3 regions of the Mesorhizobium sp. M1A.T.Ca.IN.004.03.1.1 genome follow, and region 1 is predicted to be linked to each of the others. Evidence: riboswitches for the same ligand, from Rfam matches in the RefSeq annotation. Region 1 holds a riboswitch; each other region holds the start of a gene.
The links. Region 1 has a riboswitch for thiamine pyrophosphate ahead of thiC (phosphomethylpyrimidine synthase ThiC). Riboswitches for the same ligand answer to the same signal wherever they lie in the genome.
Positions count from the first base shown of each region.

Region 2: linked by a shared signal. The riboswitch ahead of thiC (phosphomethylpyrimidine synthase ThiC) and the one ahead of thiC (phosphomethylpyrimidine synthase ThiC) in region 1 are both predicted to bind thiamine pyrophosphate.
Region 3: linked by a shared signal. The riboswitch ahead of thiB (thiamine ABC transporter substrate binding subunit) and the one ahead of thiC (phosphomethylpyrimidine synthase ThiC) in region 1 are both predicted to bind thiamine pyrophosphate.

Region 1 is NZ_RZTV01000001.1:702,697-707,825, reverse strand. It holds gene EOD29_RS03330 (thiazole synthase) at 1-351, opposite strand, end outside; gene thiS (sulfur carrier protein ThiS) at 355-552, opposite strand; gene thiO (glycine oxidase ThiO) at 549-1,517, opposite strand; gene thiC (phosphomethylpyrimidine synthase ThiC) at 1,514-3,334, opposite strand; TPP riboswitch at 3,446-3,558, opposite strand; gene EOD29_RS03310 (beta-galactosidase) at 3,841-5,129, opposite strand, start outside.
Region 2 is NZ_RZTV01000022.1:2,868-7,996, reverse strand. It holds gene thiO (glycine oxidase ThiO) at 1-117, opposite strand, end outside; gene thiC (phosphomethylpyrimidine synthase ThiC) at 114-1,949, opposite strand; TPP riboswitch at 2,053-2,169, opposite strand; gene EOD29_RS29595 (hypothetical protein) at 2,487-2,750, opposite strand; gene EOD29_RS29590 (metallophosphoesterase) at 3,242-4,579, shown strand; gene EOD29_RS29585 (hypothetical protein) at 4,582-5,129, shown strand, end outside.
Region 3 is NZ_RZTV01000004.1:493,300-498,428, reverse strand. It holds gene EOD29_RS16370 (ABC-F family ATP-binding cassette domain-containing protein) at 1-1,184, opposite strand, end outside; gene EOD29_RS16365 (thiamine diphosphokinase) at 1,186-1,830, opposite strand; TPP riboswitch at 1,970-2,085, shown strand; gene thiB (thiamine ABC transporter substrate binding subunit) at 2,128-3,138, shown strand; gene thiP (thiamine/thiamine pyrophosphate ABC transporter permease) at 3,343-4,965, shown strand; gene thiQ (thiamine ABC transporter ATP-binding protein) at 4,962-5,129, shown strand, end outside.

The sequences.
Region 1 (5,129 bases):
TGCGGCTTCGACCAATCCGAAGACGTCGGGCTGCAGCGTGTCGTGGTTGCCGATCACTTCGAGCTTGATCCAGTCCGTGCCGAACACCTCGCGCGCCATCCGCGCCGTCGTGACCGCTTCCACCACCGAGTGGCAGCCGGCGGTGTTGGGCAGCACGCGAACGCCGAGCGACTGGACAAGCGACCAGAACTGGCCGCCGGCTTTGCCGCCCGATGTTTCGCGGCGGAGCGACACGGTGACGATCTCCGTGCCGGACGCTTTCACCGCCTCCGCCATGATGGCAGGCGAGGGGTAAAGCGCGGTGCCCAGCAGAAGGCGGGACGCGAGTTTCTGTCCATAGAACTCGAGCATGGATCAGCCTCCCTTCATCGGTGAAAGGATTTCGATGCGGTCGCCATCTTTGAGCCGGCAGCGGACGCGCTCCCTGGCCGGTACGACGTCACCGTTCAGCGCGGTTGCCAGCCAGCCGCCTTGGAAATCGAGTTCGCTGAGCAGCGCGGCAAGCGTTTCTGCCGCGACTTCATGGGCTTGGCCGTTAACGGTGAGCTTCAAGGGCAAACTCCTTTGCTCCAGGATTCCAGGATGAGGTCGGCTGCCCGCCGCGCCATGGCCGGCGCGAGCAGGAAGCCGTGGCGGTAGAGGCCGTTGATGCGAATATTCCCCCCGTCGCGCTCGACGCGAGGCAAGTTGTCGGTGAATGCGGGACGCACGCCAACACCGGTTTCGACCAGCTCGGCTTCGCCGAAGGCCGGATGCAGCGCATAGGCGGCGCCGAGCAGCTCCATGGTCGAGCGCGCGGTGATCGGGCCTTTGGCATCGCATTCGATCATCGTCGCGCCGACCATGAACAGGTTTTCCGCGCGGGGCACTACATAGACCGAGATGCGCGGATGAAGCAGCCGCACTGGCCGGGCCAGCGAGATCTCGCCCGTTCGCAGCATAAGCATCTCGCCGCGCACGCCGCGCAGTTCCGGTCGCCTGTCACCGCTGCCGGTGCAATCCACCTCAATATCCTGAGATGCGGGCGCCGAGCTGCGGCCGAACTCGACGCGCGCGCCCATCCCGCGCAGCTTGTCGCGCAGGGAAAGCAGCGCCTTGCGCGGGTCGAGATGCGCTTCCTCAGCGAAGAACAGACCGCGTCCAAACCGGCCGTCGAGCGCCGGCTCGAGTGCCGCGATTTGGCTGGCGTCCAACTGCCTGAAACCGGATGTGCGGCGGCCGAACCGGTCGAGTTCGCCGGCATCGCGGGCAGACGCCAGCACCAGCGTGCCCTGGCGCGAGACATGGCCGGGCAAGGCGGCGTCCCACCAATCGGCTGCGTCGCGTCCGAGCGTCAGCACGGTCTCCTCGGCGCTCTCGCGCTCGCACCAGGGCGCGAGCATGCCGCCAGCGTGCCAAGAGGCATTGCCGGCGATCTCGAGGCGTTTCTCGACCACGGTCACATCGGCGCCGCGCGTTGCCAGCTCGTGCGCGAGTGTCAATCCGGCGACGCCAGCGCCGCGAATGAGCACCTTCATGGCGTGTCCGTGCGCTCGGGGGTGCTGTCGACAGGCATGTAGAGATCGCCGCCGTCGCGGTACTTCGCCGCCATGGCCGCGAGCCCTTCCTTCTGGGCTTCGGCGCGGATGTCGTGCGAGATCCGCATCGAGCAGAATTTGGGGCCGCACATGGAGCAGAAATGCGCCACCTTGTGCGCCTCCTTGGGCAGGGTTTCGTCGTGGAAGGCGCGCGCCGTCTCCGGATCGAGCGACAGGTTGAACTGGTCTTCCCACCGGAACTCGAAGCGCGCCCGCGACAGCGCGTCGTCCCTGATTTTGGCGGCTGGATGGCCCTTGGCGAGGTCGGCGGCGTGGGCCGCGATCTTGTAGGTGATGACGCCGGTCTTGACGTCGTCGCGGTCGGGCAGGCCGAGATGCTCCTTGGGCGTGACGTAGCAGAGCATCGCCGTTCCGAACCAGCCGATCATCGCCGCGCCGATGCCCGATGTGATGTGGTCGTAGCCGGGCGCTATGTCGGTGGTGAGCGGCCCGAGCGTGTAGAACGGCGCTTCGCCACAAACCGCGAGCTGCTTGTCCATATTCTGCTTGATCTTGTGCATCGGCACGTGGCCGGGCCCTTCGATCATCACCTGGCAGTCCTTGGTCCAGGCGATCTTGGTGAGTTCGGCTAGCGTTTCCAGTTCGGCGAACTGGGCCGCGTCATTGGCATCGGCGATCGAGCCGGGGCGAAGGCCGTCGCCGAGCGAGAACGCCACGTCATAGGCCCGGGCGATGTCGCAGATCTCCTCGAAATGCTCGTAGAGAAAACTCTCCTGGTGGTGATGCAGGCACCACTTGGCCATGATCGAGCCGCCGCGCGACACGATGCCGGTGACGCGGTCGACGGTCAGCGGGATATAGGGCAGGCGCACGCCGGCATGGATCGTGAAATAGTCCACGCCCTGCTCGGCCTGCTCGATGAGGGTGTCGCGGAACACCTCCCAGGTCAGTTCCTCGGCGACGCCGCCGACTTTCTCCAGCGCCTGGTAGATCGGCACCGTGCCGATCGGCACCGGCGAATTGCGCACGATCCATTCGCGGATGTTGTGGATGTTGCGCCCGGTCGAGAGGTCCATTACCGTATCGGCGCCCCAGCGGATCGCCCACACCATCTTCTCGACCTCTTCGGCCATCGACGAGGTGACGGCGGAGTTGCCGATATTGGCGTTGATCTTGACCAGAAAATTGCGGCCGATGATCATCGGCTCGCTTTCCGGGTGGTTGATGTTGGACGGGATGATGGCGCGGCCGCGCGCCACCTCGTCGCGCACGAATTCCGGCGTGACGAAGTCGGGGATCGCGGCGCCGAAGCTTTCGCCATCACGTTGAACTTTCGAACGCAACTGCTCACGGCCGAGGTTCTCGCGGATGGCGACGAACTCCATCTCAGGCGTGATGATGCCGGCGCGCGCATAGGCGAGCTGGGTGACGGCGCGGCCGCCGGCCGCGCGCAACGGTCTGTTGCGAACCGGGAATTCCGGCGTCAGGCGATCGGCTGAGACGAAGCCGTTGTCTTCCGGCTTGATCGTGCGGCCCTCGTAGCGCTCCACGTCTCTGCGCGCCTCGATCCATGCCTCGCGCAGCCGTGGCAAGCCACGCTCGATGTCGGTTTTCATCGCGGTGTCCGTGTAGGGACCGGACGAGTCATAGACCGTGACCGGCGGCTCGCCGGCGCTCGGGTGGACCGAGATCTCGCGCATCGGCACCCGCAGCTCCGGGTGGAGCTGACCGGGTTTGTGGACCTTCTTCGAAGCGGGCAATTCGCCGACGGTGACGGTCGGGGTGTGGGCATTCATGAGTGAGCCTCCTTGCTCGAGTGCACGGAGACCCAGTCCACGCGATGAGGAGGAAGTGACGCTTCGCTTAGGATGCGGGCACTGCCCGAATGCCGAAGCCGGATTGCCGACCCGCGAAGCCTCGCACCGTCCCTACGCCAGTATGAACTGGATCAGGTTCAACGGGTCACTGCGCGCTATTAGCAGTATCTCAGCCCCTTGCCGGGACTCCCCTGGTGAGGCGCCTAGGTTGGACGATGCGACGCTATCCTGTCAACTCGACTTCATGACTTCTCCAGCCTCGAACAAGCGACGAGAAGGGGCGCAGCCACGCAGCTTTGATCGAGCATCTCTTACATCGACGCCCATTGAGCCACGACCTTGCGCGCGTCGAGCTGGCAGTCGGGGCCCACTTGTCATCCGCCAAGGAAACGCTTTTGCGAATCCCTTGTGGCGGCGGATTGAAGAACGCATTTTTCGCCTCGAAGAGCATCTGCTCGGCGTCTACGGACGCTGGTTCGATTTGTTCAGGACCGAATTATTGCGCAGCCGTAAGGGTCGAGTTGCAGCGTTCCTTCAACGGCCTTGCCCGTCAGCAGGTCGAGGCCCTTTGGGACGTTGGGTACGATCACGGCGACTTCCGTGGTGTTCAGCACGAACATCAGCCGGCGGTCGTCGGCTTCCCTGACAGAGACCTCCACCCCGGCAGGCAGGTCGGGCAGCAAAGGCGCTATACCGGCTTTGGCCAGCACGACATCGACAAGCTTCTCCGTCAGTTGCGGCGTGAGATACGTGCCGACATAGACAACCCGACCTTGCCCAACCTTGCGGGCGGTAATTGCCGGAGAGCCGGCGGCGAAGCGGTTCGACCAGATGCCGAGCACCTCGGTGTCAGGCGCTACATCAAGCACCTCGTACAAATGCGCAGCCTGGAATTCTTCATTGCCAAGGGTGAACAGGTATTTGCGTTCCGCGGACGAGGCCGGGAGCGGCGGCGGTGCATAGGCGCCCATCGGAGCCGGACGAAACAGCGGAAACAGGCCGCTGGCGCCTTCGGGAACGACGCGGCCGAACTCCGCCACCCTGACGCCGCTCAGGGCTGCAAGGGCCTTGCCGGGCGCCTGCTCGCGAATGATGTGGTTGTTCTCGTCCCTCGTCCCGCTCAATGCCGATAGGATCAGCGTACCGCCGTTGCGGACGAATGTTTCAACAGCCTCGTTCCATTCATCCTTCCACATCACCCAATGCGGGACGTAGAGCGCCTTGAGCCGCGAAAGATCGTCTTCGGGATGAATGAACCCGCATGCAATGCCGTTCTGATAGCAGTGGCGATGAAGCAGCGTCGCGTCTTCGAGCGGACTGGGGAGGCCGATCGGATAGGTCTTGTGAGCCTCCTGGTTGTCGAAGTCCGCGCCGGCGATGCCGAGGTCCATGCGCACTGCGGTGCCAAGAATCTGCTCCTTCGCGGCGGCGATCTCATGGAAGAAGCGGCCTGCCTCGTCATAGCGGCGGCGCGGCACGTCGTCGTGATCGATGACGCCCATCCAGTAGATCTCGGCGCCGAAATGCGCGGGACGCCAACGAAAGAACATGACACCGTCGGCGCCGCGCGCCACCGAAGTCATGGCCATGCGACGCATCTCGCCGGGCTCCGGCGTCATCGTCGAGAAGCCGGGCTGACTGCCGAAGCCCGAGGCCTGCTCCGGAACGATGAAGTTGCCGGAATAGGCGCGGCATATATCGAGATGGAGGGCCTGGGTCGCCGCATGCCCGCCGGTTCGGCGCATCTCGTCATAGAGCATCGGATAGATGTCGA
Region 2 (5,129 bases), on a different contig from region 1:
CGCGTTGCCACCAAGGCCATGCCGCATCTCGGCGACGGTGACCGTCGCGCCGCGGGCGGCGAGTTCGAAAGCGACGGTGAGGCCGGCAACGCCGGCCCCTTTGACGAGCACCCTCATGATGGTTTGGGAGCCTCTGGCACGACCGGTACGCCAGTCTCGTCCGCCTGCATGTAGAGATCGCCGCCCTCCCGGTATTTTGCCGCCATTGCCGCCATGCCTTCCTTCTGGGCCTCGGCACGGATGTCGTGGGAAATGCGCATGGAGCAGAATTTCGGCCCGCACATCGAACAAAAATGTGCCAGCTTGTGCGCCTCCTTGGGCAAGGTCTGGTCGTGGAAGGACCGTGCGGTTTCGGGGTCGAGCGACAGGTTGAACTGGTCCTCCCAGCGGAACTCGAAGCGCGCGCGCGAAAGGGCATCATCCCTGGTTTTCGCTGCCGGATGGCCCTTCGCCAGATCGGCTGCATGGGCGGCTATCTTGTAGGTGATCACGCCAATCTTGACGTCGTTGCGGTCGGGAAGGCCGAGATGCTCTTTCGGCGTGACGTAGCAAAGCATTGCGGTGCCGAACCAGCCTATCATGGCGGCACCTATCCCTGAGGTGATGTGGTCATAGCCCGGCGCGATGTCGGTCGTCAGCGGCCCCAACGTGTAGAACGGCGCCTCACCGCACACTGCGAGCTGCTTGTCCATGTTCTGCTTGATCTTGTGCATGGGGACATGGCCCGGGCCTTCGATCATCACCTGGCAGTCCTTTGCCCAGGCAATCTTGGTGAGTTCTCCAAGTGTTTCCAGTTCGGCGAATTGCGCCGCGTCGTTCGCATCGGCGATTGAACCGGGACGAAGGCCGTCGCCGAGCGAGAAGGAGACGTCATAGGCTCTGGCGATGTCGCAGATCTCCTCGAAATGCTCGTAGAGGAAGCTCTCCCGGTGATGGTGCAGGCACCATTTGGCCATGATCGAGCCGCCGCGCGAGACGATGCCCGTGACCCGGTCGACGGTCAGCGGGATGTAGTGCAGCCGCACGCCGGCGTGGATGGTGAAATAGTCGACGCCTTGCTCGGCCTGCTCGATCAGCGTGTCGCGGTAGACCTCCCAGTTCAGATCCTCGGCGATGCCGTTGACCTTTTCCAGCGCCTGATAGAGCGGCACCGTACCGATCGGCACCGGCGCATTGCGCACGATCCAGTCGCGGATGTTGTGGATGTTGCGGCCGGTCGACAGGTCCATCACCGTGTCCGCGCCCCAGCGGATAGCCCAGACCATTTTTTCGACCTCTTCGGCCATCGACGATGTGACAGCCGAGTTACCGATGTTGGCGTTGATCTTGACCAGAAAATTGCGACCGATGATCATCGGCTCGCTCTCGGGATGATTGATGTTGGCGGGAATGATTGCGCGCCCGCGCGCCACCTCGTCGCGCACGAATTCGGGTGTGACGAAATCTGGGATCGCCGCGCCGAAGGCTTCGCCGTCGCGTTGCAGCTTGCCGCGCATCACCTCGCGGCCGAGATTCTCGCGGATGGCTACGAACTCCATTTCTGGCGTGATGATGCCGGCGCGCGCATAGGCAAGTTGGGTCACCGCCTTGCCCTGCTTGGCCTTGAGCGGCCGATTGCGTATCGGAAATTCCGGTGTCAGGCGCTCGCCGGTGGCGAATCCATTGTCTTCCGGCCGGACGTGGCGGCCGTCATAGGCTTCGACATCGCCACGCGCCGTGACCCATTCGTGGCGAAGCCGGGCAAGGCCTTTTTCGATGCTGGTTTCGACTGATGGATCGGTGTAGGGGCCGGACGGATCGTAGACGGTGACGGGCGGTTCGCCGGCCGTCGGATGGACGGAAATCTCGCGCATCGGCACCCTGATCTGCGGGTAGAGGACGCCGGGCTTGTGGATTTTCCGCGAGGCGGGCAGTGGTCCCGTCGATACGGCGGGGGTGAGGGCATTCATCGTGAGGCTCCTTTGCTCATGCATTGGAGACCCAGTTCTGTGCCGGAAGGATGAAAAGACGCTTCTGTAGACCTGCTGCAACAGGACCTCGGGCGTAAACTCCCGCAAAGCGCTTGCACCGTCCCTACGCCAGTATGAACTGGATCAGGTTCAACGGGTCACTGCGCCGCGAAAGCCAGCAGTATCTCAGCCCCTTGCCGGGACTCCCCTGGTGAATGCCTTAGGTTGAACGGGCTGACGCTATCTTGTCAAGCGCATTCGGGCGCCTTCGGCCGGTGGCGACGACCGGCGGCCAGCCGGGCGGAGAGCTCGCGCATGCATCGGGGACAAGTCACGCCCCGTAGACCGGGGCTGAATGGCCAAAGCCTCATTCGCTTCGTGAAGGATGGAGAAACTGTATTGGCCATGTGCGCGTATCGACCAAGTAGCTCAGGCGGTCACGGATGTGGTTATTCTGGTCGAAGGTGACGAACGGCCTTGGGGGTCACCTCCTTTAGGATTCAGAGGTTGGAAGACGGCTTCTCGCGATCACGGCCATCAGGAAATACCTGTCTTCGGCTCAACCTCGACATGGCGTCCGATCGACCGCAGATATACAGCTATCTCGTTCATGAGATGATCGCGTTCGCCGTAGATTTCAGCAATCCTACGCAGCTGTGGCTCGACGGCCCTCCGTTGCGCTGGCGTGAAATCAGCATCGCCAAAGACGTATCCCAAGTTGCCAATCGCGCAAATTTTGCAGCCGGCGTCCACAACTGCTTGTACGAATGCCGGAATGTCTTTTTCTTGCATGGTCTTCATGTCGAACCTCTCGTGAATGGCGTGCTTGCGCCCCAATCTGCCTTTTCAGCGTGTCCTCTGGGCGGCGCAAGCCCTGAGCGTGACTGTGCACGGGCAACCTCGACTATCCCATCTGCCACGCTCTTTAGAATCGGTGGGGTCTGGTGATCGCAGGCTGGGCCACTCAAAAGCCTGCAAGAAGAAAGTCATGGCGACCATTGCTCAAGATCGCAAGGGTGCGTGCAAGACCTTCCGTTGGCAGTCATGCACGCTCGCTCAGAGATAGTCCGGCCGCGGAAATTCTCCCTTATTCGTAAGAAAGCTCATTGAGCAACTGGGCATTGAGCAACTGGGTCTCACGTCACGGGTCTCGTGTGCTTCACAGCCGAAAAATAGCCGCCGTGGCAATTCTCGAAAAGTGCAGGCTACCTCGTTAAGGACACTGCGGATGATCGTTCGCGCTTGGCAAAAGCGAACGGATTAGTCTATGGCTCTCGGCAGGGGGGCGAGTTATGCGGCGGGTGCGAATCCTTCAAGTAGGCGATATTCACTATCCGGACTGGCATCCTTCCTCTAGCAACATCGATGCCAAGGATAGCAAGTTCGCTCCGAAAATAACGCAGAAGCTACGCGCGTCTTCGCTGCGTGCCGTCTTGACGAAACTTCGGCGGCTGACGACTTCGAAGCCCTTGGATTCGATCGCCTTCATGGGGGATTTCACGAGCCGTGGCGACAAGACCTTCATTGCTTCGGCATTCCAGCATTTCACGTTGCTCTGCCGCGCACAGGGACGCAGTTCAAAGGCGCTTCCGTTGATATTCGTACCGGGAAATCACGATGTGAACCGTGATGACGCGCGCGAACTTGGACCGACTGAGAAATTCAGCGAAATGGCGAGTTTAGCCGCCCGCTTGGGTTGGCAGACCGTTCCCGTGGACCAACCCGTGCACTTCAGACTTCCGACAGGATCCGCAGGCGCAAACTTCATCCTCGTCAACACAGCGATAGGCAGTTGGGAGCTTCAAAACCTTCCCGCGTTCCTTCGTGATCGTCTCGAGGCACTCAGTCCTTCTACAGAGCCTGTAGATCTCGGCTCGCCGGACATCTCGGGACATTCGCCCGCGACACCTCCCAGCGATCCAGACAAGGAGGCGTCCGACGACGAGTATTACGGTCAGATGGACACGCCATACATCTCGCGTGAGATGCTTGCAGGCCTACAGGAATTGCTCCAGCAGCCCGACATGCGTTACGGCATCATAATCGGCCATCACAATCTGCTGCCACAAAAGACTCCGCGCATTACGCCATACGCGGAGATGCTCAACAGCGGATTTGTCAGAACTCAGCTGCTGCAGGGCAACAAGCCTATCGTCTACCTGCATGGACACATACATGCTGATCCGGTCGAGATCGTCAACGATCCAAGGTTTCCGGACGGCAAATTGATCTGCATCTCAGCACCAGAGATACAGTCAGGTTTCAATGAGCTCGTCTTCTTCACGACCGATCAGGGAGAGCTCGTCGGCATCCGACTTATACCCTACCGCACCAATGTCGCCGACGGGACGGTCATGGAAGGCGAACATTGCTTTATTTCGACCATGTCCAACGGCAAGGCCTTTCTGAACAACGACACGTTTGACCTGCTGCGCCGACTGCGCGACCATGCCACCAGGCGCGGGAATGGGTTACTCTTCTGGGACGAGATCACTGAGATTGCTGCCTCCGCCGAGCTCGGGCTAGATCTGGAAGACTCTCTTCTGATGCTCCAAGCGGCGCGCTTCATCGAGATAGACGGCCTCACCAAGGCAAACTCGGCTTGGCGCATTAAGGTAAGGGACGAATAGCGATGGAGAATCCGTTCGGCCCCAACAGGATCGAGTACGAAAGCCGCCCGATACTGTGGTTCAGTCAGAAGTCGGCGTTGATTTCTGCCGCCGCCAAGCCGGTCTTCGTCGCAGGGACGAGAGGCAGCGGCAAGACCAGCATTCTTCGCTCGCTTTCCACAGTCCATATTCTTGAAGACAAAAGTCTCTCGGACCAAGTCGGCAAGCTCGCTTGGTATGGCGTCTTCTTCCAGCTCAATGAGACATTCTCGCCCCTAATCGACAACGCCGTTCTGAACCTCATTCCGGAGCGGATACGCTTCGACACGGCCGCCGTGATCCCGCGGCAATTCGTAATCTTCTCTCACTATCTGGAGCTGAAGATAGTCGAACGCCTGCTCGAGAGCATCGGCCAGCTCAGACGCGACGGCCACTTGAAATACCGGGCCTCCGAAGATAGGGACGTCGCCCTGGCACTGCATCGCGAAGTGCTGCACTTCATACCCCAACCTGCCCGTCTCGACTTCTTCAGCATCGATGAGCTGCGGGGTGGGATAACCCGGTACGTCGA
Region 3 (5,129 bases), on a different contig from region 1:
GGCTTGAAAAGAAAATCCTTCATATAGGAGACGACGTGGCGCTGCTCGCCATTGACCACAAGGTTCTCGCCGCGCCCGTCGGTCAGGTAATTCGCCAGCGTCTCCTGCGGGTCGACGGCCTCGCGCTTCTGGTCGAGCGTTGCGATTTCCAGATTGACGCCGAGCCGCACGGTGCCGGCATCCGGCGGCAGCTCGCCGGTCAGCATCTTGAGAAGCGTCGTCTTGCCGACGCCGTTCGGCCCGACAAGGCCGACACGGTCGCCGCGCTGGATACGGGTCGAAAAGCCCTTGACCACGGTGAGGTCGCCAAAACTCTTCTCGATGCCTTTGGCTTCGATCACCAGCTTGCCGGATTCAGCGGCGTCGCTTGCCACCATCGTCGCCGAACCCTCGGCGCCGCGATGGCTGCGAAAACGCTGGCGCATGGCCTGCAGCTCGCCGAGCCGGCGCATGTTGCGCTTGCGCCTGGCGGTCACGCCATAGCGCAGCCAATGCTCCTCGCGCACGATCTGGCGGCCGAGCTTGTGCTGTTCGCGCTCTTCCTCTTCAAGCACCTGGTCGCGCCATTCCTCAAAGTGCGCGAACCCCTTGTCCAGCCGGCGCGTCTGGCCGCGGTCGAGCCAGACGGTGGCGCGCGAGACGCGCTCGAGAAAGCGGCGGTCGTGCGAGATCAGGATCACGGCCGAGGAGGTGCGGGCAAGCTCTTCTTCCAGCCATTCGATGACCGACAGGTCGAGATGGTTGGTCGGCTCGTCGAGGAGCAGGATATCGGGCTCCGGCGCCATGACGCGGGCGAGTGCTGCGCGGCGCGCCTCGCCGCCGGAAAGGTCGTTCGGCCGCTCCTCGCCGGTCAGGCCGAGATGCTCCATCAGATAAGTGGCGCGATGCGGGTCGTCGGCCGGCCCGAGGCCGGCTTCGACATAGGCGCGCACGCTGGCGAAGCCATCCATATCGGGCATTTGCGGCAGGTAGCGCACCGTTGCCGAGGGCTGGCGGAATACTTCGCCGTCCTGCGGTTCGATCAGCCCCGCGACGATCTTGAGCAGCGTCGACTTGCCCGAACCGTTGCGGCCGACAAGCGCGATCTTCTCGCCGGCGGAGGCGCTCAGCGCCGCGCCGTCGAGCAGCGGCGTGCCGCCAAAAGTCAGTTTTATGCCATCCAGATTGAGAAGAGGCGGTGCCATGTCAGCTTTCGGGAAGAGGATAGGGGTGGGCGAGCAGCAGCGCCCGGCCACGCTCGAGCGCGATCTCGAGCCGACCCTTGATCTCATTTGATATGGTAAGCGATGAGCCGAACGCCACCTCGACACCGTCCAGCGGCCATTTGGCGCCTGAGACCGTCAGGCCGGCGAGGTCGGAGAAGCCGAGCACCGAGAACAGCGTGCCCTCGGCGTAGTCGAAGCCGGCTTTGCCCGGCAGGATCGGCACGCCTTCCTGCGCGCCGCTGGTCAGCAGCACGGTCATGCCCGCCTCGGCCAGCCGCACGCTCAGAGCCAAATGCAGAAAGGCATGATCGGCGCGCTTGCCGCCGAAGGCGCCGGCCAGCACCAGGCTGGTGGCGCCGCGCGCCAGCGCCTCGGCAATGGCGAGCTCGCCGTCGGTCATGTCCTTCTCGGTCGGGAAAATCTTGCGCGGCACGGCGGCCAGATTCTCCGGCAGGTTTGGCGGTACCGAGTCGAAATCTCCGACCCAGAGCTCCGGCAGGAGGCCAAGCATATGGGCATGGCCGATACCGGCATCGGCGGCGATGATGCGGGAGCCTTCGATCTGGCGATCGAGGCGAGGCGTGCGGACGAGATCGCCGCCAAGCAGGATGGTGAATGTGCCCATGGCCGTCGCCCTTACCAGCCCGGCCCACGAAACGGAAGCGGGCGCGTCCAAACGGAATCGCGCTTCGCTACCGCGGTGAACGATGATGATCCCCGGAAACTTCCGCTTGCGCGCCGCATCGGCCGGGCCTATGTCTCGAAATGCTCTAACGGGGTGCCGGACGCTGATTTTGCGAACCGGCTGAGAGGCAACGAAAGCCAACCCGCTGAACCTGATCCGGTTTGTACCGGCGGAGGGATTAGACGCTTCGGACCATCCGACGCCTCAATTCCTTTAACGCGAACGAAGGAGGCGCCGATGCGCTCGTTATTGTCCAACCTTGTTCTTGCAGCCGGCCTTGTTTCGCTTTTGGTGGGCGTCGGGCCTGCCGAGGCGAAAGACAAGCTTACCGTCTACACCTACGAAAGCTTCACCGCCGACTGGGGTCCCGGGCCCGCGGTGAAGAAGGAATTCGAGGCCGAATGCGGCTGCGATCTCGAATTCGTCTCGGTTGCCGACGGCGTGGCACTGCTCAACCGCGTCAAGCTGGAGGGCGCCGGCACCAAGGCCGATGTCGTGCTCGGCCTCGATACCAACCTGACCGCGGATGCCAAGGCGAGCGGCCTATTCGCGCCGCATGGCGCGGTGGCCGATTTGAATGTGCCCGGCGGCTGGAAAGACGACACTTTCGTGCCTTTCGACTACGGCTATTTCGCCGTCGTCTACGACACCGAAAAGCTGAAGACCCCGCCGAAGAGCTTGAAGGAACTGGTCGAGGGCGCCGGCCCCGACAAGATCATTATCCAGGATCCGCGCACTTCGACGCCGGGCCTCGGGCTGCTGCTGTGGGTCAAGTCGGTCTATGGCGACAAGGCGCCGGAAGCCTGGGCCAAGCTGAAGCCGAAGGTGCTGACCGTGACGCCGGGCTGGAGCGAGGCCTATGGTCTGTTCACCAAGGGCGAGGCGCCGATGGTTCTCTCCTATACCACTTCGCCGGCCTACCACATGGTGGCCGAGAACACCGAGCGCTATCAGGCGGCGTCCTTCGAGGAGGGCGAATATCTGCAGATCGAGGTCGCCGGCATCACCAAAACCGGCGCGAAGAACCCGCTGGCGGAAAAATTCATAGCCTTCATGACCGGGCCCAAGTTCCAGGACATCATCCCGGAGACCAACTGGATGTTCCCGGCCGGCAAGACCGACAAGCCGCTCAACCCGGCCTTCGAAAAGCTGGTGAAGCCGACCAAAACCCTGCTGTTCAGCCCGGACGAGGTGGCGGCCAACCGCAAGGCCTGGGTGGATGAATGGCTGGCGGCGATGAGCAAGTAGGACGCAGGATGGCGCTTGAGCACCCCCCTCTGTCCGGCCGGCCATCTCCCCCGCAAAGGGGGATCGGTGATTTCGCTAGCCGCCGACGGTGTAGGAAGAGCGGCAAAGCTGCCAATCTCCCTCCTAGAGTGGGAGATGTCCGGCAGGACAGAGGGGGGTGCGACGGAACGTGGCGTTCGCTAGCTCGAGCCAACGTGGTGCAGCGTGCAATCCACGCCGCGCCCTGACCCTCGCATCACCGCCGGCATCATCGCCCTTGTCGCCATCACTTTGCTCATCGGCGGCGCCTTCGCCGGCCTGATCCTCGAAGGCGCGAGCGGTCCGTCCAGCGCTGCCGCGGCCTTCGACAGCTATCTGCTCCGCGTCGCCCGCTTCACGCTTTGGCAGGCGCTGCTGTCGACATTGCTTTCGGTCTTGCCGGCAGTGTTCGTCGGCCGCGCCCTGTCCAGGCAAACGAACTTTCCCGGACGTCGCCTGATCCTGCAGTTGTTCACGGTGCCGCTGGCGCTGCCGGCCATCGTCGCCGCGCTCGGCGTGTTGGCGCTCTACGGCCGTGCCGGTTATTTTGCCGGCATCCTCGGCACGTTCGGCGGTGGGGAATGGCCGGGCATTTACGGCCTTTCCGGCATCCTGGTCGCGCATGTCTTCTTCAACCTGCCATTGGCCACGCGGCTGTTCCTCGAGGCGCTCGGCACCGTGCCGGCCGACCAGTGGCGGCTGGCGAGCCAGCTCGGTATGGACGCTCGGTCGGCCTTCCGGCTGATCGAATGGCCGGCGCTGCGCACGGTGCTGCCGGGGGTCGCCGGGCTGGTCTTCATGCTGTGCATCACCTCCTTCACAATCGTACTGACGCTGGGTGGCGGGCCGGCGGCGACGACGCTAGAGGTCGCGATCTACCAGGCGCTGCGCTTCGATTTCGATCCCGCGCGGGCCGTGACACTAACGTTTCTGCAGATCGTGCTGACCTTCGTCGTGGTCGCCATGCTGACGCGACTCGGCGCCAACACGGTCGGCGATGCGAATCTGCCGGTAGGGCCACGCCGCTATCTTGCGACCAGCACCACCGAGGCCGTGTTGAATGCCGGCCTCATCGTGCTTGCGCTGCTGTTCGTCGCCGCACCGATGGCGGCGACCGTGCTCGCCGGGCTGGAGGCGGATCTCGGCCGGCTGGCCGGCGAGGACGCCGTGCGCCGCGCGACGCTCACCAGCGCCGGGCTCTCCTTTCTCTCGGCGCTGTTTTGCGTGATGCTGTCGCTGTCGCTGATCGCCGCCCGACGCGCACTGGCCCTGAGGCGCCGCGCGGGCGGCGCCATGTCGCTGCTCGAACACGCCGCCGACACCGGCGCCGGTTTCGTGCTGGTCGTGCCGCCGATCGTGATCGGCGCCGGCTGGTTCCTGGCTCTGCGCAACATCACCGATGTGTTCGCCATCGCGCCCGTCATGGTCGTCGCGGTCAATGCGGTGATGGCAATGCCTTTCGCCATTCGCGCCGTCCGCCCTGCCTATGATGCGGCGAGCGAGCGCCACGAGCGACTCTGCCTGGCGCTCGGCATTTCCGGCTGGAACCGGCTGCGGCTGGTCGACTGGCCGTCGCTGCGGCGGCCCTTGGCCACCGGCTTTGCGTTCGCCATGGCGCTGTCGCTCGGCGATCTCGGCGTGATCGCACTGTTCGGCAGCGATTCCGTCCAGACCTTGCCCTATCTTCTACTCGCGCGCATGGGCAGCTACCGGACCGCCGACGCCGCGGGGCTGGCCTTGCTGCTCGGCCTCGTCTGCCTGCTGCTGGTTGTCGCCGCCGACTGGCTGGGGCGGGAGGCAAAGGCATGACGAGGGATAATAATGGCATCGCGGCCACGAAGGGCCTGGCCGTCACGTTGGACGGCGTATCCTTCAGCTATGGCGAGGCATCCTTCCGGTTCGATGTCGAATTCGCCGCCGGCAGGATCACCGCCATCATGGGGCCGAGCGGTTCAGGCAAGTCGACGCTGCTC